4 regions of the Lysinibacillus sp. RU7 genome follow, and region 3 is predicted to be linked to each of the others. Evidence: riboswitches for the same ligand, from Rfam matches in the RefSeq annotation. Region 3 holds a riboswitch; each other region holds the start of a gene.
The links. A riboswitch is a leader RNA that binds a small molecule or an ion and turns the genes downstream of it on or off. The one in region 3 is predicted to bind thiamine pyrophosphate.
Positions count from the first base shown of each region.

Region 1 (6,125 bases), on a different contig from region 3:
CAACTGATGTCGCAAAGGTACTCATAACCGGTAGCTGTGTGAATAAATCAATAAACGTAAAGAACACAATGAGATACACAAGCCATGACTTACGAAACGGCTTGAGTGTATATAGGTTTTGTCTTTTTTTCACATAAAAATCAAATAGAAAATTTCCTGTTGGAATAAATGCTACAACGAGCGCCAAGAGCGACCATCCTATATTCCATTGAACGCGTAATTGCGCATAAGCAATTGCTATAACATATGCTATAAAAATGCCACCATGTAGTGCACCTGTAATGGTCACAGCGAGTGGAAAATCTGCGAAATATTTTAATGGCATCGCAATACATAATAGAACTAAAAGCGAGATTCCATCTAAAATGCCTGTTATACGTAATAGTTTAATTGGATGAAACGCCAAAACGATGCCTCCCTTCATATAAATAAGACTCACAGTTTAATTGTATAGGAGGGAAAACATCCTCGTCTATAAATAGAACAAGAAAAAGCGACAATTGTGTCGCTTTTTCGTCATTTATTTCTTAATTTTTAAGTTTTGAACCGTTTTAGCAATGCATTCACTTTCACAAATGGTAGAAATAACCGCTACACCATCTGTGCCTGCCTGAAGGGGCTCCCAAGCATTTTGTTCTGTAATACCACCGATTGCAACTGTCCATAAATGTGGATACGTTTCTGTAACCTGTCGCAAAAAATGGGTTCCAGCAGGTGTTTTAGCATCATCTTTTGATTTCGTCGCAAAGATGGGCCCAATGCCGACATATGTTGCACCATTTGCTAGTGCTACTTCTAGCTCTTCCATCGTATGCACAGAGACACCGAAAATCATATCGCCTATCCGTTCTTTCACTGTCATTACTGCTTCATCTTCCTGCCCTACGTGTACACCATCTGCTTGTAGTTTCAATGCTAGTTCCACGTCATCATTCACGATAAATGGTACGTTGTATTGTTGACAAAGCGCTTGACAATCTTTAGCAAATTGTTCGTATGCCTCACCAGTTAATGCCCCGTCACCCTTTTCACGAAACTGAAACATCGTCACACCTGCTTGCAATGCTTCTTCTAATACACGTAAAGGTTGTCTATGTTTGACATTTTGTGTCCCCATAATAAAATACACGCTTAGTTGTTCACGCTTCAATGACTCTCACCTCGACTTGCCCCTGTTGCTGTTTATACGCAAAATGATTCGTCGGTCCGTGTCCGTGACCAATATTCAGTGGATTTTGAATCGCCAGTTGGACAAATTTCTTTGCTTCGATAATGGCTGTTTTCATGTCATATCCCTGCCCTAAAAAGGCGGTTAATGCAGCTGAAAATGTACAGCCTGTCCCATGTGTCTGGTTCGTTTGAATACGCTCACTTTGCATGACAAATGATGACCCATCTGCAAAATAAATCGTATCCTCGGCAGTGTCACCAGCTAAATGGCCACCTTTCATGACAACACATTGTACGCCATAGCCTAATATGACTTGTGCTGCTTTTTCAATATCCTCCGACGTTTCAATTGTCACGCTACTTAACACTTCCGCTTCTGGAATATTCGGTGTCACGACTGTTGCAAGTGGCAATAATTTTGTTTTCATTGCTTCAATGGCCGCTTGCTGTAAAAGTGTTGCGCCACCTTTAGCAATCATGACCGGATCAATGACAAGCTGTACATCCTTTTCACTCAGTACGTCGGCAACGGCCGAAATAATTTCAGCTGAAAATAACATACCCGTTTTAATCGCTTTCACTGGCATATCACGAAAAACAGCCAGTATTTGTTGTACTACGAAATCCGGCTCTACAGGTGAAATGCCTTGTACCCCTAGCGTATTTTGCGCGGTAAGTGCGGTAATAGCCGTCGTACCAAAAACGCCTAATTCCTGAAACGTTTTTAAATCTGCCTGAATGCCTGCCCCGCCACCTGAATCTGAGCCGGCAATGGTCATGACAATATTCATGATTTCGCCTCCATTGATAATCGTTCGAGTGCGTTTAGTATTTCTACTTGTACTGTACCAATTCCGTATTGGCAAGCTTGCTCAGCTACTTGTTGGTAATCAGCTGCTAACGCCTGTAACTGCTGTAGACGATCTCCCTCCAATGAACAAACTGCTGCTGTTAATGCACTCAGTAAACACCCTGTCGCTGTGACATTTGTAATTTTTTCATGTCCACCTGTCACTTCGACTACATGAACCCCATCTGTCAAAACATCTGTATAGCCTGTCACAAAAACAATTGTATTGTACGCTTTTGCCGTTAAACGAGCAACTTCGATCACATCCATTTCTCCTTCGCCGCTATCAACACCTCTTGTTTCCCAGTGCACGCCAGCAAGTGCCGCTAGTTCACCTACATTACAGCGAATGCATGCCACTTTTACATCTTCTAAAATCTTTTCTACGGCACGCTGGCGATACTCTGATGCGCCAACACCCACTGGATCTAATACAACAGGAATTCCCTTGTCATTTGCTGCCTTACCCGCTGCTAACATCGCTTGAAATGAAGCATCATGTACTGTCCCAATATTAAGGAGTACCGCATTAGCGATTCCAACTAATTGCTCCGCATCTTGCACCGCCTCAGACATAAGCGGCGAAGCTCCTACTGCTAATAAACCATTCGCTGTAAAATTAGCTGCTACTGTATTTGTCATACATAATACAAGTGGCTGTTTAACACGAATCTGTTGTAAACTCATATTGTTTAATCTCACTTTCATATTAGGTTTTTTGATCACATTAACATTCACCGATACTTCCCACTAAATCAACGCGAGTGAAAAAAAAAACGATATCAGGACAGAGCCTGACATCGCTTTGAAGTCGGTTTCTATCCACATTCCTACGCAAGTACTAACTTACAGGTTCAAAGAGTCAGTGCAGTTGTGTGCACAATCTCAGCCGACTACCTCGGCCCCTCCTGTGGGTACTATTCATTTGTCTTTATGATAATATATTCATTTAAGAATAACAACCTCATTTGAGTGATGTTTCCCTATCTGCACAAAATCGTAAATGAAAAGGCATGCCCTATAAAAGAGCATGCCTAATACTGTATATTCTGTCTTAGCGTACTTCTGCGCCTGCTGTAGCTAATGCTTTTAACACTTTGTTATGTGCTGCTACTACTTCTTCATCTGTTAACGTACGTTCTGGATCGAAATAAGTTAAGGAGAAAGCAACTGATTTTTTGCCTGCTGCCATTTTCTCCCCTTCGTAAACGTCGAACACTTTCACATCTTTTAACAGTTTTGTACCTGCACCTTTAATAATCGATACGATTTCGCCAGCTGGCATTGTACGGTCAAGCTCTAATGCAATATCACGTGTCATCGCTGGGAAACGTGGAACAGGTGTGTACACTAATTCTCCTGTTGCGGCACTTAAAATAGCTAGTAAGTTTAGTTCCGCTACATATGTTTCTTTCACACCTGCTTTTTTCTGTTCTGCTGGGTGTAACTGACCGATTAAACCGATTACTTCTCCATCAAGTAGCACATGTGCTGTACGTCCTGGATGTAAGCCATCAATAGTAGTTTTTACGTAAGAAATACGATCTGTTAAGCCAAGCTTTGTCACTACTGCTTCAATGATTCCTTTCGCCACAAAGAAATCAACATTTTTCTTTTCACCTTGCCATGCATGATCCGTCCATTTACCTGTTAAAACAAGCGCTAAATGTTCTTCTTCAAGTGGTAATTCATCCGCTGTTTGACCAAGGAATACAGAACCGATTTCATATAATGCAACCGAATCAATTTGACGTGCTACATTGTATGCAGCCGCTTCCACTAAGTGTGGGATTAAGCTTTGGCGTAATGTAGAACGCTCTTCGGAAATTGGCATTAATAACTTTGTTGTTTCTTCTGCTTTTAACGCAAATTTTTGTGACGCTTCCGCAGAAGTAAGGGAATATGTCACCGCTTGGTATAAACCAGCACCTTCCATTACACTACGCACAATACGACGTTTTGCTTGATATGCTGTTAAACCGCCGACCACATCAGATGCTGGTAATGTGATTGGGATTTCATCGTACCCATACATACGTGCGATTTCTTCTACGATATCTTCTTCAATTTTAATATCTCCGCGACGTGTTGGTACGTCAATAATAAGCATGCCATTTGCCGCTTCTACATCGAATTTTAGACGATGTAAAATCGATAGCATATCTTCCAGCGAAATCTTCATCCCAAGACGTGCATTCACGAAATCAGGTGATACAACAACGCGAGCTGGTGTTTTATCTAATTCATCTACAAGTACTGTTCCTTCTAGCACTTCACCACCTGCAAGTTCTGCAAGTAACTGTGCTGCGCGTTCAGCAGCAGGAAGTACACGGTTTGTGTCTACGCCTTTTTCAAAACGAGCAGATGAATCAGAACGTAAACCTAAATCTTTTGATGTACGACGAACAGAAGAACCTGCAAAGTATGCCGACTCAATGACAACCGTTGTTGTTGATTCTGATACTTCTGAGTTTGCTCCACCCATTACACCAGCTACCGCAACTGGCTCTTTGCCATTTGTAATGACATAGTTATGTGCTACTAATGTGCGCTCTTGGTCATCTAACGTTGTCACTTTTTCGCCTTCTGTTGCATGACGTGTCACGATTTCACCTGTTGCTAGCTTGTCGTAATCGAATGCATGCAGTGGTTGGCCATACTCCATTAAAATATAGTTCGTAATGTCTACTACGTTATTGTGTGGACGTACGCCAGACGCCATTAAATAATGTTGTAACCAAAGTGGCGACTCTGCTACTTTTACATTTTTCACTACTTTTGCCGCGTATAATGGGTTCACTGATGTGTCTTCTACACGTAGTTTTAATTTATCTGTTGCTTTTTCAGTTGATGTTGTGTAGCTAATTTCAGGAAGCTTCACCTCTTGTGAAAGAATCGCTGCTACTTCATACGCTACACCAAGCATTGATAACGCATCTGAACGGTTTGGTGTTAAACCAAGCTCTAAAACTGTATCGCGAAGCCCTAAAAGTTCTAACGCATCTGAACCTGGTACTGCATCTGCTGGTAACACATAAATTCCTTCTGCATATGCTTTTGGGACAAGGCGCCCTTCAACACCTAGCTCTTGTAATGAACAGATCATGCCGTTCGATTCTTGACCGCGAAGTTTTGCCTTTTTAATTTTGATGCCACCTGGTAAATGCGCACCTGGACGCGCAACAATTACTTTTTGGCCTGCCTCTACATTTGGTGCACCACATACGATTTGTTGGTATTCTGCTTCCCCAACATCGACTTGACACACATTTAATTTATCTGCCTCAGGATGCTTTTCTTTTGATACGACATGACCTACTACGACATTTGTCATGCCAGCAGAGCGATCGATGACAGCATCTACCTCAATACCTGAACGTGTAATTTTTTCTGCTAATTCTTGTGGCGCAATGCCTGAAATATCTACATATTGTGCTAACCATTTTAATGATACTAACATAAATAATCCTCCTTACCCTTCACTTCGGTGGAATTGTGATAAGAAGCGTACGTCATTCGTATAGAAGTGACGGATATCATCCACCCCGTATTTTAACATCGCGATACGTTCAGCACCGATACCGAACGCAAAGCCTGATACTTTTTTTGAATCATAGCCAGCCATTTCAAGCACGTTTGGATGAACCATACCCGCACCTAAAATTTCAATCCAGCCTGTTTGCTTACATACGTTACAGCCTGCGCCGCCACATTTATGACAAGATACATCGACTTCCACTGATGGCTCAGTAAACGGGAAGAATGATGGACGTAGACGAATTTCACGCTCCGCACCGAACATTTTCTTTGCTAGTGCATCAAGAGTTCCTTTTAGATCACTCATGCGAATGTTTTCTCCAATAACAAGCCCCTCGATTTGCATGAATTGATGAGAGTGTGTTGCGTCATCTGTATCACGACGGAACACTTTACCTGGACAAATAACGCGAATTGGCTCCCCTTTTTTCGCTTCCATCGTACGTGCCTGTACTGGTGATGTATGTGTACGTAGTAAGATTTCTTCTGAAATGTAGAATGAATCCTGCATATCACGAGCTGGGTGACCTTTAGGTAAATTCATCGCTTCAAAGTTATAGTAATCTTT
Region 1 is NZ_JBYQFK010000028.1:47,119-53,243, reverse strand. Features, by position in the region: gene AC3II9_RS17710 (MFS transporter) at 1-406, opposite strand, end outside; gene thiE (thiamine phosphate synthase) at 521-1,150, opposite strand; gene thiD (bifunctional hydroxymethylpyrimidine kinase/phosphomethylpyrimidine kinase) at 1,140-1,961, opposite strand; gene thiM (hydroxyethylthiazole kinase) at 1,958-2,707, opposite strand; TPP riboswitch at 2,831-2,939, opposite strand; gene pheT (phenylalanine--tRNA ligase subunit beta) at 3,075-5,480, opposite strand; gene pheS (phenylalanine--tRNA ligase subunit alpha) at 5,493-6,125, opposite strand, start outside.
Region 1: it holds a riboswitch for thiamine pyrophosphate, as region 3 does, so the genes downstream of both, thiM (hydroxyethylthiazole kinase) here and tenA (thiaminase II) in region 3, are expected to answer to the same signal.

Region 2 (6,125 bases), on a different contig from region 3:
AAATACCTAAAAAGCCTTTCATCTTTTTGACACTCGGCGCTGCTGGTGCACCTAATTGCTTACTAGGCTTACGTTTCAACCATAAATAAAAACCACTTACTGCTGTTAATACAATACCTAAACAAACAACTAAGCCAATTAGCTGATTAACAATACCAAATTGAGTTCCTTTATGCAAAGTAATTCCCCATGCTATCATTTTGCCAATGAAATGATAGTTTTCATAGCGATAATCTGCTAATATGGCACCCGAATATTGATCAATATGCATCGTTACTTCATTTTGTGCCTTAGCTGGAAAAGCAGAAAATGTATAAACCCCTTCTTTTGTTTGAGGAATATAAATAGTATAACTAGAATCAATCTCTTCACGCTTTGCAATTTGCACCAAATCATCAATGGATAATGGTTTATAATCCTGTATTGTTGATTCTGGTACATCTAAATTTTCTGCAGCCCATGGAACATCCGCAATTTCTTTTGTTTTGGTAATGGAATCTGGTGCACTTCCTGTCCAAATAGATGGTGGATATCCCAGACCAGCATTTGTCACGATATTTTGGAAGTTAGTCCCCCAAAACCCTGACCATGGTAATCCTGTCATAATTAAAAATAGCATCCCCGCAGTTACCCAAAACGCAGGTACCGCATGCAAATCTCTTCGGAAGATTTTCTGTCCTTTTTTAAAACGCGGATATAAAATGCCTGCCATTCCTTTATTTTTACGAGGAAACCAAAGATATAGTCCTGTAATGATTAGTAGAATCGCCCAACATGTCACTAATTCTACAATGCGGTCCCCCGTTGTCCCAATCATTAATTCACCATGTATTTCTTCAATCTTATCCATGATTCGATCACTATTATTTAAATGACCAATCTCTTTCCCTGTATAAGGATCCATAAAAATTGTAAATGACTCATCGCCTAAACTAATTCCTACCTCACTGGAACGATCTTCTGTTTCCCCTGGGCGATAACTTGTCACCGTTGCTTCTGGATAGAGTTCCTTCACTGTTGCAATTTGCTGATCAACAGAAATTCTTTCTCCTGTTGGTGTTACTTCATAATATTCTTGATATAAGTGCTGTTCTATCTGTGGTTGAAATAGATAAATGCCACCTGTAATAGCTAAAATAACTAAAAATGGTGTAATAATTAAACCTGCATAAAAATGCCATCTCCACATGGTTTTATATAACGCACTACTGGATTTTTTGTTTTTTTCATTCATCATCAATAACAGGTACTCCTTTTTATAAAAATATTTCTTAGTGCTAACTGATTATAAAAAAAAGTTGTGAATTAAGAATGAAATTTCCGATTAAATCAGTACTTTTAATATGTTATTTGTATTCTTTATTGATAAGGTACGTGCTAGTTAACTGATCAAAACACCTCATTTTTCTTTTTAAGTAATCTACCTCGGAAATAAAGATTTTAAATCAGCTTTATTGTTCGTTCCCCACTATAGGCGGTCGCCTTCCGCGGGATTTGCTCTATAGCAAAAAACGACTGCCACCAGCTACACTTACCTCCTTCCGTTGTGAAAATAAAAAGCACTTCTTTATAGAAAGAAGCGCTTCTTTTCGCTAACTATTGATATAGTGTGCCACCAGATTCTTTAAACTCTTTTGCCTTTTCCTTTAAACCTTCTTCCACTACTTTCGTTTCTTTTTCTTTGACACTATTGCGAATATCATGTGAGATTCTCATGCTGCAAAATTTCGGTCCGCACATCGAACAAAAATGAGCTACTTTTGCTCCTTCCGCTGGTAATGTTTCATCATGATATTCTATTGCTCGTTCCGGATCTAATGATAAATTGAACTGGTCTCGCCAACGGAATTCAAAGCGCGCTTTGGATAAGGCATCATCTCGTTTTTGCGCTCCCGGATGGCCCTTCGCTAAATCGGCTGCATGAGCGGCAATTTTATACGTAATAACCCCTTCACGTACATCGTCTTTATTTGGTAAACCTAAATGTTCCTTCGGTGTCACATAGCAAAGCATCGCCGTGCCAAACCAACCAATCATCGCAGCACCAATGGCAGATGTAATATGATCATAGCCTGGTGCAATATCTGTCGTCAGCGGTCCTAATGTGTAAAACGGTGCCTCTTCACAAATTTCTAATTGTTTGTCCATATTTTCCTTAATGAGATGCATTGGTACATGGCCTGGGCCTTCTACCATTACTTGCACATCATGCTTCCAAGCAATTTTCGTTAATTCACCAAGCGTTTCAAGCTCTGCAAATTGCGCTGCATCATTGGCATCATGAATAGAGCCTGGGCGTAAACCATCGCCAAGGGAAAAGGCCACATCGTATGCTTTCATAATGTCACAAATTTCTTCAAAATGCGTATACAGGAAGTTTTCTTGGTGGTGAGCTAAACACCACTGTGCCATAATCGATCCACCACGTGACACGATGCCTGTTAAGCGATTAGCAGTTAATGGAATATAACGTAACAGCACACCTGCATGAATTGTAAAATAATCCACTCCCTGTTCGGCTTGTTCGATTAACGTATCACGGTAAATTTCCCATGTCAGATTTTCTACGATCCCATTTACTTTTTCAAGTGCTTGATAAATGGGCACAGTCCCTACTGGAACAGCTGCATTCCGGATAATCCATTCGCGTGTTGTATGAATGTTTTTTCCTGTAGACAAATCCATAATCGTATCGGCGCCCCAGCGTGTAGCCCAAATCATTTTTTCTACTTCCTCTTCAATCGAAGAGGAGACGGCAGAATTCCCAATGTTGGCGTTCACTTTAACGTGAAAATTGCGTCCAATAATCATCGGTTCTAGCTCTGGATGATTAATATTACACGGAATAATCGCTCGCCCTCTCGCTACCTCACTCCGCACAAATTCAGGGTCCATATTTTCCCTAATCGCAATAAACTCCATCTCTGGAGTAATAATGCCTTTTTTCGCATAATGAAGTTGGGTTACATTTCTCCCTTCTTTTGCGCGCAATGGCTGGCGTTTTAAGTTTGGGAAAATAGCTTGCTGAGCACGCGGATCATTTTCATTTTTATAGCCGTTATCTTCTGGCTTTACTTGCCGCCCCTCATACATTTCTACATCTGCTCGTTCCTCAATCCACTTACTGCGAAGAGCCGTTAACCCTTTTGTAATATCAATGGAAATGTGAGGATCGGTATAAGGTCCACTTGTGTCATAAACTTGTACGGGTGGATTTTCCTCTTCACCAACTGTACTCGTTGTAGGGCTTAGTGCAATTTCTCGCATCGGTACTTTGATATCTGGTCTTGAACCAACCACATATACTTTTTTACTCCCCGGAAAATTGGACATAATCGAAATGTTTTCTTTGTTTAATGACGTTGATGACATAAAAAAACTCCTCCTTTATATTGGTAAAGGACGAGATCTAGATTAACCGGGTAGTAGTGAGGCAAATTAGAAAGGCACGGCACAGCGCAACTCAAATAGGTCAAGCTGATGCTACGTTTTGCAGATACATTTTATATACTTTCCTATCCGCAAAAAAAAGCTGAATCCATTTATGATAAAGATAAACGGACCCAGCTTACGATATGTATATAGACATTTGCACATATACTAAAGATTTCTAACTTCCCTACGCTGGCATGATCCAGATCAGGTCCAAAGGGTCAAGAAACTTCTATGCGTTTCCCTCTCAGCCCAACTCATTGGACTCCCCTAGTTAAACATTATTCAATTACTGCTATTGTACATTATTTCCATTTAAAATAAAAGGATACTTTTCAACTATTTCGTGATGAACGCGTTTGGATAGAACTTTCTTCATTAATCTACTATGATAGCGCAATGTTTTGACCGGATAGGGCGGTGTTTTGCTCGGATACCGCTACGTTTTGACCGTTTACCATGGGCTTTTGCTCGGATACGACAAGGTTTTGCTCGAACCGCGTTGTTTTGACCGGATACCGTAGCTTTTTGCTCGGATACCGCTACTTTTTGACCGTTTACCATAGGCTTTTGCTCGGATACCGCAAAGTTTTGCTCGGACCGCGTTGTTTTGACCGGTTACCGTAGCTTTTTGCTCGGATACCGCTGCTTTTTGACCGTTTACCATGGACTTTTGCTCGGATACGGCAAAGTTTTGCTCGGACCACGTTGTTTTGACCGGATACCGTAGCTTTTTGCTCGGATACCGCTGCTTTTTGGTCTTGTGTCAATAAAATGGACATAAAAAATCGAGCGTTTTTGTGCTACCGCCCTTCGGTTGGTCTGGTCTTGCGATTGTGCACCTCCAAATTGGAGCTGCACAATCGCAAGCCCTCTAAGCAGATATCGAGCGGACAGGCATATCTTTTTCTTTGTTCATACGCTCATATTGATTAGGGGAGACATACCCCAGTGTAGAATGGCGTCTTTTCTCGTTATAAAACTGGATGATATACGCTTGTATCATTTTTTTGGCTTCTTGCTTGGTTTGGAATCGTTGACGATACATACATTCTTTTTTAATCGTCGAATGGAATGATTCAATACATGCATTATCGTAAGGATCTCCTTTTTACTCATACTGATTTTCATGTCGTGTTCTTTTAATAGATTAGTATAGGCGTTGGAACAGTATTGTACACCTCGATCCGAATGGTGGATGCAGCCGGCTGGTGGCTTTCTAATCTGCAGTGCCTGCTTCAACGCTTCTAATATGAGCTCTTCTTTCATGTGATCGGCGATGGACCAACCAATGATTTTTCTTGAATATAAATCCATAATCGTCGCTAAATAAAGCCAGCCCTGCATCGTACGTACATACGTAATATCCGCCACCCACACCACATTGGGTGCCTTCACATCGAATTGGCGTTTGACTAAATTAGGGTACACAAAATAAGCGTGTTTGGAGTTAGTTGTTTGTTGATACTGTTTAGGGATCACCGCACATAGACCCAGCTCCCGCATTAAATTAGCTACTTTCTTTTGAGATAAAACGTATCCCCACTCTTGTAAATCTTTTCGAATACGAGGACTACCATACGTCCCATAGCTTTCATGGAAAGATTGATGCACCTTTTGGGTAATTTCAATTTCTTTTTCTTCGCGTTCCGTTAAAGGGGCTGCTTGTTTTTGAAGCCAATTATAGTAGCCACTTTTAGAGACGCCAAGGACCTCACACATCTTTACAATCGTAAATTCACCTACATGGGCTTGAATAAAGGCATAAATTACGGCTGGTTTTTCGCAAAGATGTGCATCGCCTTTTTTAAGATCGCATTTTCCTCCTCAAGGGCACGCAATTTCTTTTCGTAATCGTTTTGAAGCCGTTTTAACTCGGTGGGTGTAACATACTGGATCCCTTGTGTTTCAGCTGCTTTTTGATCACGGTACTCTTTTACCCAACGACGAATAGAAGATTCTCCAATTCCTAGTTCATAAGCCAATTGCGTTACTTTTCTTCCTTCTTCTACTACAAGTTTTACCACATAATCTCGATACTCTGGTGTTGGTCTTTTACTCATCTTGAACACGTCCTCTAATGTACTTATTATGATTATCATACATACGCTCACTTTTACGTGTCCATTTTTTATACTAACCTCATTTTTGACCGTTTACCACGAACTTTTGCTCGGATACGGCAAAGTTCTGCTCAGACCACGTTGTTTCTACCGGATACCGTAATGTTTCATTCAAAATAAAACACTCTACGACTAATGACTGTGATAAAAAAGATAGAAATTCACTAAGAAGGAAGGGAACGTGAAAGGAGAAAGAAGCGCCGTTTAGGATAAAAAATAAATATAATCAAGCTTTTTTTCGAAAAAATGGATCGTCATCTAAAATGGTTGATACGTGTCTTTATGCTATCTTGATTCACACAAAAACAATAAATTCCTGTGTATCGCAATAAAAAAAAACAATGACGCGCGGTTTTTTACTAAAAAAATCATACATGCACTTTAAAAATCGTCCAAAACGTCAGTAGTCAATTTTGATATACAACTTAGCTGAGAATAAGTGCCATTCAGGTAAATAGACCTAATTTGACACTTATTTAAAATTAAGTTGTATCTCGATTTCGCTAGGTAACACAATCTAGGCATCAACATGATTGATTTTAATTAGTAGAAGTAAAAATAATCGCTCTT
Region 2 is NZ_JBYQFK010000018.1:26,590-32,714, reverse strand. Features, by position in the region: gene AC3II9_RS13740 (PepSY-associated TM helix domain-containing protein) at 1-1,237, opposite strand, end outside; gene thiC (phosphomethylpyrimidine synthase ThiC) at 1,597-3,372, opposite strand; TPP riboswitch at 3,600-3,714, opposite strand; gene AC3II9_RS13730 (IS3 family transposase) at 4,307-4,480, opposite strand; gene AC3II9_RS13725 (IS3 family transposase) at 4,435-5,190, opposite strand; gene AC3II9_RS13720 (transposase) at 5,202-5,495, opposite strand.
Region 2: it holds a riboswitch for thiamine pyrophosphate, as region 3 does, so the genes downstream of both, thiC (phosphomethylpyrimidine synthase ThiC) here and tenA (thiaminase II) in region 3, are expected to answer to the same signal.

Region 3 (6,125 bases):
ATATGGCGTAGTGCTAGGCATTTTGCTAGCTCGGTTAGTGCCGATTCGTTTGAAAAATAGGAGAGAAGTGACCGTCTGAAAAGACATTTTGAGACAGAACTTGCGACCACCGCAGGAGTAATAGTTCTTAATGGATCATGATGAAGGATTGAAGGGGGTGTTCTGAAAGTTTTTACTTTCTACACACCCCCTCTGCTTATTTGTTTTTTAGTTTAAAAATCAGAAGGGAGATTGTTGCTAGTGCAATCGTCGAACCGATGATCACGATATAGCTAACATTTGTTGATAAAAGGGTATTGTTCCATTCATAGACCACACCGAAATTCTTTTTATATTGTGCCAGTACTTCCGGAGTACCTGAAAATACGTTGTCTAACGAATGGACCATTAATTTTTCTCGGAATAATACGGTCGAATGGCTAATCGGAAAAAACATGATGACGTTTTGTACCGCATTTGGTAATGAGCCCATCGGTACATATACGCCGCATAAGAAGCCGATTGCTGTTCCGATAATCGTGTTCAGTGTTGAAAAAGCGGTTTGTGTAGAAACGAGTAATGTGAAAAATAAGTTAAACATGCTACTAAGGGACACGGATAATGCGATAATGCCAATGATTTCAATAAATGTTACAGCATCCACGAGATGACCGCCTGTTGAAACAATAAACAGTTCACATAAAATAAATGCTACGACAGATAAAATAAACCCGATGATCCAAGCATTTGCAACATAGCTGAATTGCAGTGTTGCACGAGAAGTAGGAGCGGTCAAGAAATCAGCCAATCCCTTTGTTTCTAAATCGTGAATGTAGATGCCGAATGCTGCGAGTGTTGTTGTAACGGTTACAATCGATAGTAGTCCAGCAATCATCCATTCATTGACAAGCGTTTTAATCTCAGAAGAAGCAGGAACAATTTGTTCAATCGCATCCACTTGTAGTTTTTGTAGAAACACGGCATATAAAGTAATCACAATTAATACGGATAAAAAAGAAAATAAAACAAGCGTTTTATCGCGGCGATATACTTTATTGTGGCGGTTGATTAGACTAAATATAGTACTCATATGGCAACTCCTTCTTCATTAATACACATAAATACATCGTCCATAGAACCTTTGATTACTTCAAATGACGCTAAATTTTCTTCTAGTTCCTTTAAAATATGCAGTGCATCTATTGTGGAACGAACACGTACATAATACACGCCATTTTTCTCTTGGAACGTGAGGTTTTGGTTTTGCAAATACTGTTCCCCTGTCGTTGGATCTTTAAATAGCAATGTCATTTGGTCGAATGCATACTGATCTTTTAACGCATGCGGTGTCCCTTGTGCGACAATTGCTCCTTGTTTAATAATGACAATATCATCTGCTACCGCTGCTTCCTCCATATAATGAGTTGTTAAAAAAATCGTCATATCGGTTTCTTGTTGTAGCTTTTTAATCGCTTCCCAAACGAAAATGCGTGTTTGGGGATCAAGTCCAGTTGTAGGCTCGTCCAGAAACAAAATACTTGGTTTATGGATGAGGGCACGGGCAATATCTGCGCGGCGTTTTTGACCACCGGATAAACAGCCATATTTTTTATGTTCGATATCTGCTAATTGTAAATAGTGCGATACGAAAGCATAATTTTCTTGTAAGGTTGTTTTTGTTAATTTGTACATGTTCCCTCGGTGCATAATATTTTCATACACGGATAGTTGACTATCTAAAATACTTTGTTGGAATACAACCCCAATTTCTTTTCGAATCGCATCCCGATTTTTTAAGGGGTGTCCTGCGATGGTTACTTCACCAGCCGTTTTTTGAGTAAGCGTGCACAGGATCTCGATTGTCGTTGATTTGCCTGCGCCATTTGTACCTAAAAACGCAAACAATGCGCCTTTTTTGACAGAAAATGATATGCCTTTCACAGCTTCGTGGTTGCCGTATTTTTTGTGCAAATTATTAACTTCTATGCTGTTCATCTTCTCGCCTTCTTTCTTGAATTAATTGATTTAATTGTGCTACTTCTTGTTTCATTAAAATATAAATAACGACCCAAATAATGAGGTAGGCAATGACTTCATTTATAAATACTTTGATGATGGAGCTTGGTTCATTGAAGTCAAACCATTGACCAACGATCCCTGCCGACATGACGACGAATGTAACGATCGTAAAATGTATAATCGTCGCGATCGTAAAAGGGAGTTTGTCAACTACATAAATCGTAGTAGCAAGACCGATGACAATGCCCATGACGATCGCAATGAGTAACTGATGCAGTAGCTCGTCACCAGAAATAACACGATTCTCAGTAAAGATACTTAGCGTTACAATAATATAAGATGTACTTAATGAGATTAATACACCTAATAAACAGCTTCTTAAGTATGTCATCCGTTTTCTCTCCCCATCATTAATTTTTCCTTTAGTAGCTTAAAATATTTCCGACTAATATGTATCGTTGTTTCGTTGTCTAGTACGAGTTGCGGGGTAGAGACAATGCCCATTTGAATGGATACAATTTTCGATAAATTCACGAGTGTGGATTTATTGACTTTGACAAAGCTCGCTTCAAACAATGCTTCAAGCTCATATAGTTTGCGCTTTGATTCAAATTCCTCTTCTGCTGTTTGAAAATACACTTTTCCATCTTCCACATAAATCGTGAAAATATCCTCTAATTTCAACATGCGAATTTCTGTGGCATTATAGCCGTCGATCATAGAGGTTTTTGGGGACTTTAATGTTTTCATAAGCTGCTCGACTTCATTTGTATAAACATCTGTAAACACATGTACCTCTATTTCTTTATATTGCTCATGAACGGTTAGTTGGACTTTCATTTGAAAAGCTCCTTTCTGACTCTAGTGTAGCAGGTGATAAACGCTCTTTTCGCAACCAAAACGTAAGTGGTTGAAAAAGGACTGTATGAGGTATTTATTGTATAGTGACTGGTCGAGGGAATAAATGTTAAAGTGAAAAAAAGCGTTAAAAGCATGCTAGAAGTGCTGTGAAGATATTTGCATGTACAAGGCTATTAAATACGATTTTTCCTATTGAAACGATTCACTTATTGCGCTATAGTGATTGTATTTTTAATAGAATAGAGGGAACATGACGTGTTTTATGTTGTTCAATTTATTATTGGAGGCGCAGTAATGTTGCTTGCTTCATGGCTTAGTCGCTCCAATTTACATTTTTTATCGGGGGTCATTACGCTTTTACCCATTTTAACACTGCTCAATATGCGTTTGCAGATGAAAAGTATGACAGCGGAAACGTTTCATATTGTACAGCAAAATGCTATTTTTGGTGCAGTAGGCATGGTGCTATTTACAGGGCTTGTATTTTATTTATCAAGCTTTTGGAAACCAGGGCAAGCTGTTTTAACGGCGCTGGCTATTTATGCAGTATTTATGGTAGTAGGGAAACAAGTAATGGCGACTATACAACATACTTAAATGGAGCGGTATTGTATTGAAGCTTAAGTTTTGTAGCGATTGACTGAAGCAAAGCTGTTGAATACACAGTGAAGTACATATTTTGATGCAGGGCGTTAAATTAGTATAAAAAAATCTTAGCTTGCCTTTTAGTGAATTCATGTTATTGTTATAAATAGTAATTAGAACACACTAGGGGAGTCTTATTTGAAGGCTGAGATTGAACAATTGTTCTAAACCCTTTGAACCTGTACTAGTTCACGCTAGCGTAGGAAAGTGGTTGTCGTAGGATAAGAAGGACTTATTCTCCCCACTCATCGCTTTGTGAGTGGGGTTTTTTAATTTTATAAGAGTGACACTACTAGGGGCGCCGTATTGGCTGAGATTGTACCCTTTGCACCTGATCTAGTTCATGCTAGCGTAGGAAAGTAGGTAATAAAGAGCTCTATGCTTTTTATAGCCGCTTTCCATATGGGGAAGCGGTTTTTTTAGTGGACAGCAAAGTATTTCATGAATATCCGTAAAGATGCGACATCACCTCTCCCTATTTTGAGCGAGATGTGTCTTTCTAATAGTATTAAGTTTAGGAGGAATTGAAATGACGAAATTTACAAATAGGCTTTATGAAAATGTGCAACCCATTTGGGAGAAGAATCATCAGCACCCATTTGTACAGGAGCTAGGACAAGGAACATTAGCGGAGGAAAAATTCATTCAGTATATGAAGCAGGATTATGTGTATTTAATCGATTATGCGAAGCTATTTGCAGTAGGTGTGACGAAAGCACATAATTTAGACATGATGAACAAATTTTCAAAAGTATTGCATGATACACTTCATTTTGAAATGGAGCTACACCGTCAATTTGCGGCTGAATTTGGTATTACACGAGAAGAGCTTGAGCAGACTAAGCCAACACCAGACAACTTAGCTTATACGAACTATATGTTAAATGTTGCTCAAAATGGTAGTTTGGCAGAGGTTGTAGCGAGCCTTCTGCCTTGTGCATGGGATTATTGGGAAATTGGGAAATTATTAAGAAAGCAATACGGGGATCAATTAGCATCTAACCGTTATGCGAAATGGATTGAGACATATGACTCCGAGGAGTTTGCACAAGGAGCGAAATGGTTAATTGATTTAATGGATGAGCTTGCGGATGGAAAGCCAGAACGAGAGCTAGCTGTACTTGAAAAGCATTTTCAAATTACATCGAAGTATGAATATTTATTTTGGGATATGAACTATTTCAAACGTGATTGGCCTATCTAATTTCTTTTAGCACGTGTTAAATACAAGCGAAAGACTTGGGCGGACGCAATGACGCCGAGACAGAATTGATGTTGTGGAGTTGGTAGAACGAATATGACACTCGTATTGAAAAATGTATCTTATTCCTATGATAAACAGACCGTGATTTCTAATCTGGATGTAGAAATTAAATCCGGTGAGTTTGTTTCATTAATAGGAAAGAGTGGTACGGGAAAGAGCACTATTTTGAAATTAATTACGAGTCTTTTGCAGCCGGATGACGGGGAAATTACTATAAACGGACGTCCCATCAAGCTAGGCGATGTGGGCTATATGCCACAGCGTGATTTATTGCTGCCGTGGCGAACAGTTTTGGACAATATGATGCTGCCATCAGAAGTAAAAAAAGACCAACGCTATACGAAGGAAGAGGCAAGGCAGTGGCTGGAGCGTGCGGGCCTATTAGCATATGAAAATGCATTGCCACAGCAATTATCGGGTGGCATGAGGCAAAGGGTATCCTTTTTACGAGCGCTATTAGTAGGGGAGGACGTACTGTTACTGGATGAACCTTTTGGTGCGCTGGATGCTTTTACGAAAAAGGATATGCAAGCTTGGTTACTGTCGATTTGGCAGGAGCTTAATAAAACCATATTATTTATTACACATGATTTAGATGAGGCCTGCTATTTAAGCGACCGCATTTTATTACTACATGCAGACAAAACACTTGAAGAGATTGCTGTCCCGTTAAAACGCCCACGTCAACCGGACATGCTACATGAGATGGAATTTGTAACTTTAAGAAAAAACGTAGAGAGAAAGATTGCTCATGAACACCATTAAAAATTGGTTTAAAACGTATTATTTATTTCTTGTGTTTAGCGGCACATTTTTACTAGCTGTTGAGTGGGCGGTACGTTCTGACATGGTTCCGGCGTTTATTATTCCAGCGCCAACGGGTGTATTGATGCTGATTATTGAAAATTGGCGCCCGCTTTTTTTAGAGCATTTGCCTGTGACATTATTAGAGTTTACAATCGGGTTTGTCATTGCAGTAGTGGGCGGTGTTTTACTAGCGGTCAGTATGTTTTATTCTAAAACGATCGAAAAAATGCTTTATCCAGCTGTTCTCATCTCGCAAATGATTCCGATCATTGCATTATCGCCCATCTTTATTCTGTGGTTTGGGTATGAGATTTGGAGTAAGGTTGCCGTTACGATTTTAATTTCATTTTTCCCTATCGTAGTGGGCACTTATGATGGCTTGAAGGCGACAGATCGGGAGTATGTAGACTTATTCCGGTCGATGGGCGCCACTCGTTGGCATATTTTTTGTAAACTACAAATTCCAATGGCGCTACCGTCATTCTTTTCAGCATTGAAGTTAGCGATTGTTTATGCTTTAGTCGGTGCAACCATTGGAGAGTGGCTCGGA
Region 3 is NZ_JBYQFK010000005.1:118,425-124,549, reverse strand. Features, by position in the region: gene AC3II9_RS05530 (hypothetical protein) at 1-79, shown strand, start outside; gene AC3II9_RS05525 (ABC transporter permease) at 197-1,069, opposite strand; gene AC3II9_RS05520 (ABC transporter ATP-binding protein) at 1,066-1,974, opposite strand; gene AC3II9_RS05515 (DUF3021 domain-containing protein) at 1,955-2,389, opposite strand; gene AC3II9_RS05510 (LytTR family DNA-binding domain-containing protein) at 2,386-2,838, opposite strand; gene AC3II9_RS05505 (hypothetical protein) at 3,115-3,456, shown strand; TPP riboswitch at 3,620-3,727, shown strand; TPP riboswitch at 3,789-3,879, shown strand; gene tenA (thiaminase II) at 4,034-4,708, shown strand; gene AC3II9_RS05495 (ABC transporter ATP-binding protein) at 4,802-5,533, shown strand; gene AC3II9_RS05490 (ABC transporter permease) at 5,520-6,125, shown strand, end outside.

Region 4 (6,125 bases), on a different contig from region 3:
TTCAATACAACAAAACAAGTGATTGAACATATGTTGGAACAAAAATTTGGGCGCATTATTAACATTAGTTCAATCGTTGGTCAGGCGGGGGCATTTGGTCAAACGAACTATGCTGCAACGAAAGCAGGTTTATTAGGTTTTACAAAATCTTTAGCTTTAGAAACAGCTAGTAAAGGGATTACTGTAAATGCCATTTGTCCAGGATATATTGAAACGGAAATGGTTGCAGAAATGCCGGAAGATGTAAAACAATCGATCGTTTCAAAAGTGCCGATTCCACGATTAGGTCAACCAAGTGAAGTGGCAGAGGCTGTCTTATATTTAGTGCAAGCTAGCTTTGTAACAGGCCAAGCAATTAATGTTAATGGTGGACTATACATGTAATTTTTGCGTATTGAGCATGAAACCATTAACTAGGAGGAGTTCCATGATTAACTTAGATACAAAGCCACTTGAGGAATGGATGGATCGTTTTGCTTATTCAATCCCATTTTCAAGTGATATTGAAAGATTCAAACGTGTAAGTGCAGTGCTTACGAAGGATGCTGACCCGCAAGTTGGTCAAACACCAAAAGAAGTAGTGTGGACAAAAAATAAAGCGAAGTTATACCGCTTCCAACCAAATACGAAAAAAACAAATAAAGTGCCGATTTTAATGATTTACGCACTGATTAATAAACCATATATTTTGGATCTTTATCCAGGCAACAGCCTTATTGAACATTTAACGAATAAAGGTCATGATGTTTATTTGCTAGATTGGGGTACAGCAGGTTACGAAGATCGTCATATGAAGTTAGATGATTATATCGTAGACTATATACCTCGAGCAGTGAAAAAGATACTGAAGGTTTCAAATGCGAAAGAGATTACGATGTTTGGATACTGTATGGGTGGTACAATGACGGCGATTTTCACAGCATTGTATAATGAGATCCTACCAATTCGTAATTTAGTATTAATGACAACACCAATCGATTTTGAAGACGCTGGTTTATATACAAACTGGTTAGATAAAGATTATTTCCAATTAGATAAACTCGTTGATACATTGGGGAATATTCCATTTGAAATGATTGACTATGGAAATAAATTGCTTAGTCCAGTTTCCAATACATTAGGAACATATATCAATTTAGCGAACCGTGTGGATAATGAAGAATCGGTTTTAAATTGGAAATTAATGCAAAAGTGGTTGAATGATGGAGTGCCTTTCCCAGGTGAAGCATATAGACAATGGATTGGGGATTTTTATCAGGATAATAAATTAATGAATGATGAATTAGAAGTCCGTGGACAGCAGGTGAAGTTGGCTGATATTACAGCGAATTTATTGAATATTTGTGCTCTTCGTGACAATATCGTTTTACCACAACAAATTAAGCCACTGAATGATAAAGTGTCAAGCAAAAATAAGACATTGCATGATGTGCAAACAGGTCACGTTTCTGTATGTACAGGTCGTCGTGCAGTAAATGAAATTTATCCTTATATTGAAAAGTGGCTTAAGGAAAATTCACTTTAGTCGTTAAAAGAGAGAGCACTCAATCGTTTTGTCGTACAAAATGATTGAGTGCTTCTTTTGTCTGTTTACGTATTTTTTTGAAAAAATCAAGCGTATTAACAAGAGGAGATTGCTGTGGGAAAGCATTATACTAGAAGGAAAGAGACGTTTATGCAGTCTATTTCACTTCCCACAACCCGTTTCCTGTAGTAATTCGCTGAACCCCTTCTTCACATACCCCGTAAGAGCGCCAAGAACATGTTTCACAAACGATGCCAATATCACTTGGAATGACATGTTGTTGGACGGATGATTCAATGTCTTCCCAACTTAAAATTTGTCCGATATGAAGACCTAACTTTTCTAAAATGACAGCATCTCTATCGTAAATATTATCATCTTGGCAATGGTATTCCCCGGAGTTAGGGTACTTTTCGCATAAATGGTCGGGGCCTTTAACAAGCTGCACAAGTGTTTTTGGATTAGCCCTCAATGTTTGATGGATGCGCGTCATATTTTCTACGTATTCTTTAGAGTAGCCCATTCCTCGATACCCTAAAAGGCAAAAAAGGTGATGCCCGCGTAGTTTGTACATAATACTTTCCTCCATATGTAATGATTTTATGTAAACGTTATTGTGTTAGTAGTTAACTTATATTTTATCATACTAGAAGAGGGAACATACATGCCTAGATAAAAAGGGAGAACTCATGCGATTACGACATGAATTGAAGTGGAGATACTTGTAACATATTTGAAAAGCCTTCTTGCTATTTCAAAATTTGTGTAATAGAATAATGGTTAAATTCATAATAATTGAATAAATTGAAATTTTACTAGGGGATCCCTTGATAAGGGCTGAGAAGAAAGTAGTTACTTTTAAACCCTCACAACCTGATCAGATTTGCATCTGCGTAGGGAAGTAGAGTGATGTTGGGGTTTTTTTGTGTACTTTTTTGTACATGGATCTTATTCAAACAGAACCACTTTCCTTTTCGGGAGAGTGGTTTTTTTATTTGTGAAAAAATCACAAAAAGGAGGGCATATATCTAACATGAAGCTGATGGCAGTAACGGATGATTCGCATACAGTGCTTGAACTAGCAAAGAAAATACTTCAAATCCAGCATAACGTCGATTTTATTCAAATACGAGAAAAGACGAAGACGGTAAAAGAAGTTATGACATTGCTTCACTATTTAGATGAGGGTGGTATTGAAAAAGGGAAACTGATTTTAAATGATCGGCTAGATATTGCATTATGTAGTGGCATTCAAACGGTACATTTGCCAGAAAAGGGACTGCCTGTGCAAAAGGTGAAGGCGTTATTTCCCCATATCAAGGTAGGGAAGTCTGTACATGATTATGCAGGAGCACAAGAGGCGGAGCGACAAGGGGCTGACTATGTGTTATATGGTCACTGCTTTGAAACGAATAGCAAAAAAGGAAAGGCTCCGCATGGTCTTGCCCCAATCCTTGAGATGAAAAAACATTTGAAGATTCCTGTCTTTGCAATTGGTGGTATCACTTTAGACCGGGTACAGGCATTACAACATATACAAGCGGACGGCATTGCTGTGATGTCAGGTATTTTTTTAGCAGAAAATCCATTCGCTGTAGCAAGTCAATTCGATGAGGTGGTCAAATATGAAAACAAGCTATGAAGTAGCCATCATTGGTGGCGGAATTATGGGAAGTGCCATCGCCTACTATTTAGCAAAAGAGCAAATCGACGTAGCGGTGTTTGAAGAAAACCAGATTGGTGCCAAAGCAACAAGTGCAGCAGCAGGTATGCTCGGTGCTCATTCGGAATGTGAAGGGGATGTCAATGTCTTTTTCCCTTTTGCGAGATATAGTCAGTCTCTTTATTCGAAGTTGAAAGATGAATTATATGAGTTAAGCGGTATCGACTTAGGGTATAGAGAGGGTGGAATTTTAAAGCTTGCCTTTTCTGATCGTGACAAAAAAGAATTAGGGGACATATTAGCGCAACCTACTGTTACATGGCTTGAAGCAGATGAAGTAAGAAAACTAGAACGAGATGTTTCCCCTCATATAGTAGGTGCAGCATATATCCAAGACGATATCAATGTGCTACCGATTGGTGTATGCCAGGCTTTTGCTAAAAGTGCTCAAGTTCTGGGTGCATCGACTTTTGACTATACAAAGGTGCTACACATAAAAAAACAGCATGACGCTTTTCTAATTGAAACGACACGAGGACTTGTGGAAGCGAAGCGCGTTGTGATTGCCAGTGGTGTTTGGAGCACTACTTTCTTTAAAGAGCTAGGTTTACAGCATCAAATGACACCAGTTAAAGGGGAGTGCATATCCGTTACGGATGAACAAGCTGTTTTAAAGCATACGATTTTTCATGATAAATACTATATTGTTCCAAGAAATAACGGGAAGCTTGTCATTGGCGCAACGATGAAGGAGAACGACTGGACAGAACAAGTGAGTTTAAATGGTATCGAAACATTAATTCAAAAAGCGAAAGAGCTATTGCCTACTAGTGCTCATATGAAAATCGATGCTGTTTGGTCAGGATTACGACCACAAACGTTTGATCAAAAACCATTCATCGGTCATCATCCGGAAGATGAATCCATTTTATTTGCAACAGGGCATTATCGCAATGGCATTTTGTTAGCTCCAGCAACAGGTGAGATGATTGCCAATCTTATTTTGAAAAGAGACGTAAAAGAAGAGTGGATAGAGGCATTTCGAATTGACCGAGGAAAGCCATTAACTGTTTAGGAGGTGATGAAAGCATGTCCATGATTGTAAATGGAAAACAAATTGACCTGCCAGAAACAGTTCATACTGTTCAAGGATTGCTGGCTCATTACAATTTAGAGAATCGTATTGTTGTCGTAGAAGTGAATCAGGAAATTATCACAAAAGAAAAGTATGAGACGACTAGCCTTTCACATGGCGATGTTGTAGAAATTGTTCATTTTGTTGGAGGAGGATGAAATATGTTAAAAATTGCAGATCGTACGTTTCAATCAAGACTTTTATTAGGTACGGGGAAATACCCATCATTTGAAGTACAGAAAAAAGCAGTAGAAGTATCACAATCCGAAATTTTAACGTTTGCTGTGAGAAGAATGAATATTTTTTCAGCGGAACAGCCGAATTTTCTTGAGCAACTAGATTTAACCAAATACACGTTACTACCGAATACAGCAGGGGCTAAAACGGCTGAAGAAGCGGTGCGTATTGCCAAACTGGCGAAAGCGTCTGGGTTATGCGACATGATTAAAGTAGAAGTCATTGGGGATGATCGTACACTTTTACCAGACCCGATTGAAACATTAAAAGCGTCTGAAATGCTGCTTGCGGAAGGGTTTATTGTATTGCCGTATACATCGGATGACGTAGTGTTAGCGAAACGCCTTGAAAATCTCGGTGTTCATGCCATTATGCCGGGCGCTTCACCGATTGGATCTGGAAAAGGAATTATTAATGCTCTTAATTTAAAATTTATTATTGAACAATCAGAGATTCCAGTCATTGTCGATGCAGGCATTGGCGCGCCTAAGGATGTTGCCTATGCAATGGAGCTAGGAGCCGATGCGGTGTTACTTAATACAGCCGTATCCGGTGCAAAAGATCCGGTGAAAATGGCAGAAGCGATGAAACTAGCAGTAGAAGCTGGTAGATTAGGATTTGAGGCAGGACGAATCGAAGAAAAAGAATATGCTGTGGCAAGTAGCCCTACAACGGGAATGGTGACATCTTGAATAACCGCTATGCACGACAAGGATTATTCTTAGGGAAGCATGTGCAAGAAAGTATGCAGCAGGCGAAGATTCTCATTATTGGGGCAGGAGCACTTGGCTCGGCTAGTGCTGAAATGCTAGCAAGGGCTGGCGTTGGGCAGATAACGATTGTCGATCGAGATTATGTGGAATGGAGCAATTTACAAAGGCAGCAGTTATATGTAGAGGAAGATGTTCAACAGAAAGTGCCAAAAGCGATTGCTGCTAAAAAACGACTGGAGCAAATTAATAGTGAAATCTCCATCGTAGGCATTGTTGAGGATGTACACGGACTCAATGTTGAAGAATTAATGAAAGATCATTTCATTGTCGTAGATGCAACAGATAATTTTGAAACGAGTTTAATTGTCAATGATGCAGCGATGAAGCAAGGAATTCCGTATATATTTGGTGCTTGTGTAGGGAGTTATGGGTTGACATTGCCGATTATTCCAGGAGAGACACCTTGTTTACATTGTTTACTCAATCATTTGCCAATAGATGCAATGACGTGTGATACGGTTGGTGTCATTAGCCCAATTGTGCAAGTAACAGCTGCCTATCAGGTGACAAAAGTATTCAAGTGGCTTGCTGGAAAAACATTAGCACCTATTGTACAATCCATCGATCTTTGGAAAGATGAACGAGCTGAAATCAATGTGCAAAAGCTCAAAAACCCTTCTTGTCCAAGTTGCGGAGAGCAGCCAACGTATCCTTTTTTACAATTTGAAAATCAAATGAAAACACATGTACTTTGCGGACGAGATGCTGTTCAACTCAGACCGGGTATCACACAAACATACTCATTGGAAAAGATAGCGAACAATATAAACGATCAAGTTACAAACCTGGTGT
Region 4 is NZ_JBYQFK010000004.1:85,811-91,935, reverse strand. Features, by position in the region: gene fabG (3-oxoacyl-[acyl-carrier-protein] reductase) at 1-384, shown strand, start outside; gene phaC (class III poly(R)-hydroxyalkanoic acid synthase subunit PhaC) at 428-1,525, shown strand; gene AC3II9_RS04450 (DUF1284 domain-containing protein) at 1,683-2,099, opposite strand; TPP riboswitch at 2,333-2,442, shown strand; gene AC3II9_RS04445 (thiamine phosphate synthase) at 2,559-3,167, shown strand; gene thiO (glycine oxidase ThiO) at 3,151-4,263, shown strand; gene thiS (sulfur carrier protein ThiS) at 4,278-4,481, shown strand; gene AC3II9_RS04430 (thiazole synthase) at 4,485-5,252, shown strand; gene AC3II9_RS04425 (ThiF family adenylyltransferase) at 5,249-6,125, shown strand, end outside.
Region 4: it holds a riboswitch for thiamine pyrophosphate, as region 3 does, so the genes downstream of both, AC3II9_RS04445 (thiamine phosphate synthase) here and tenA (thiaminase II) in region 3, are expected to answer to the same signal.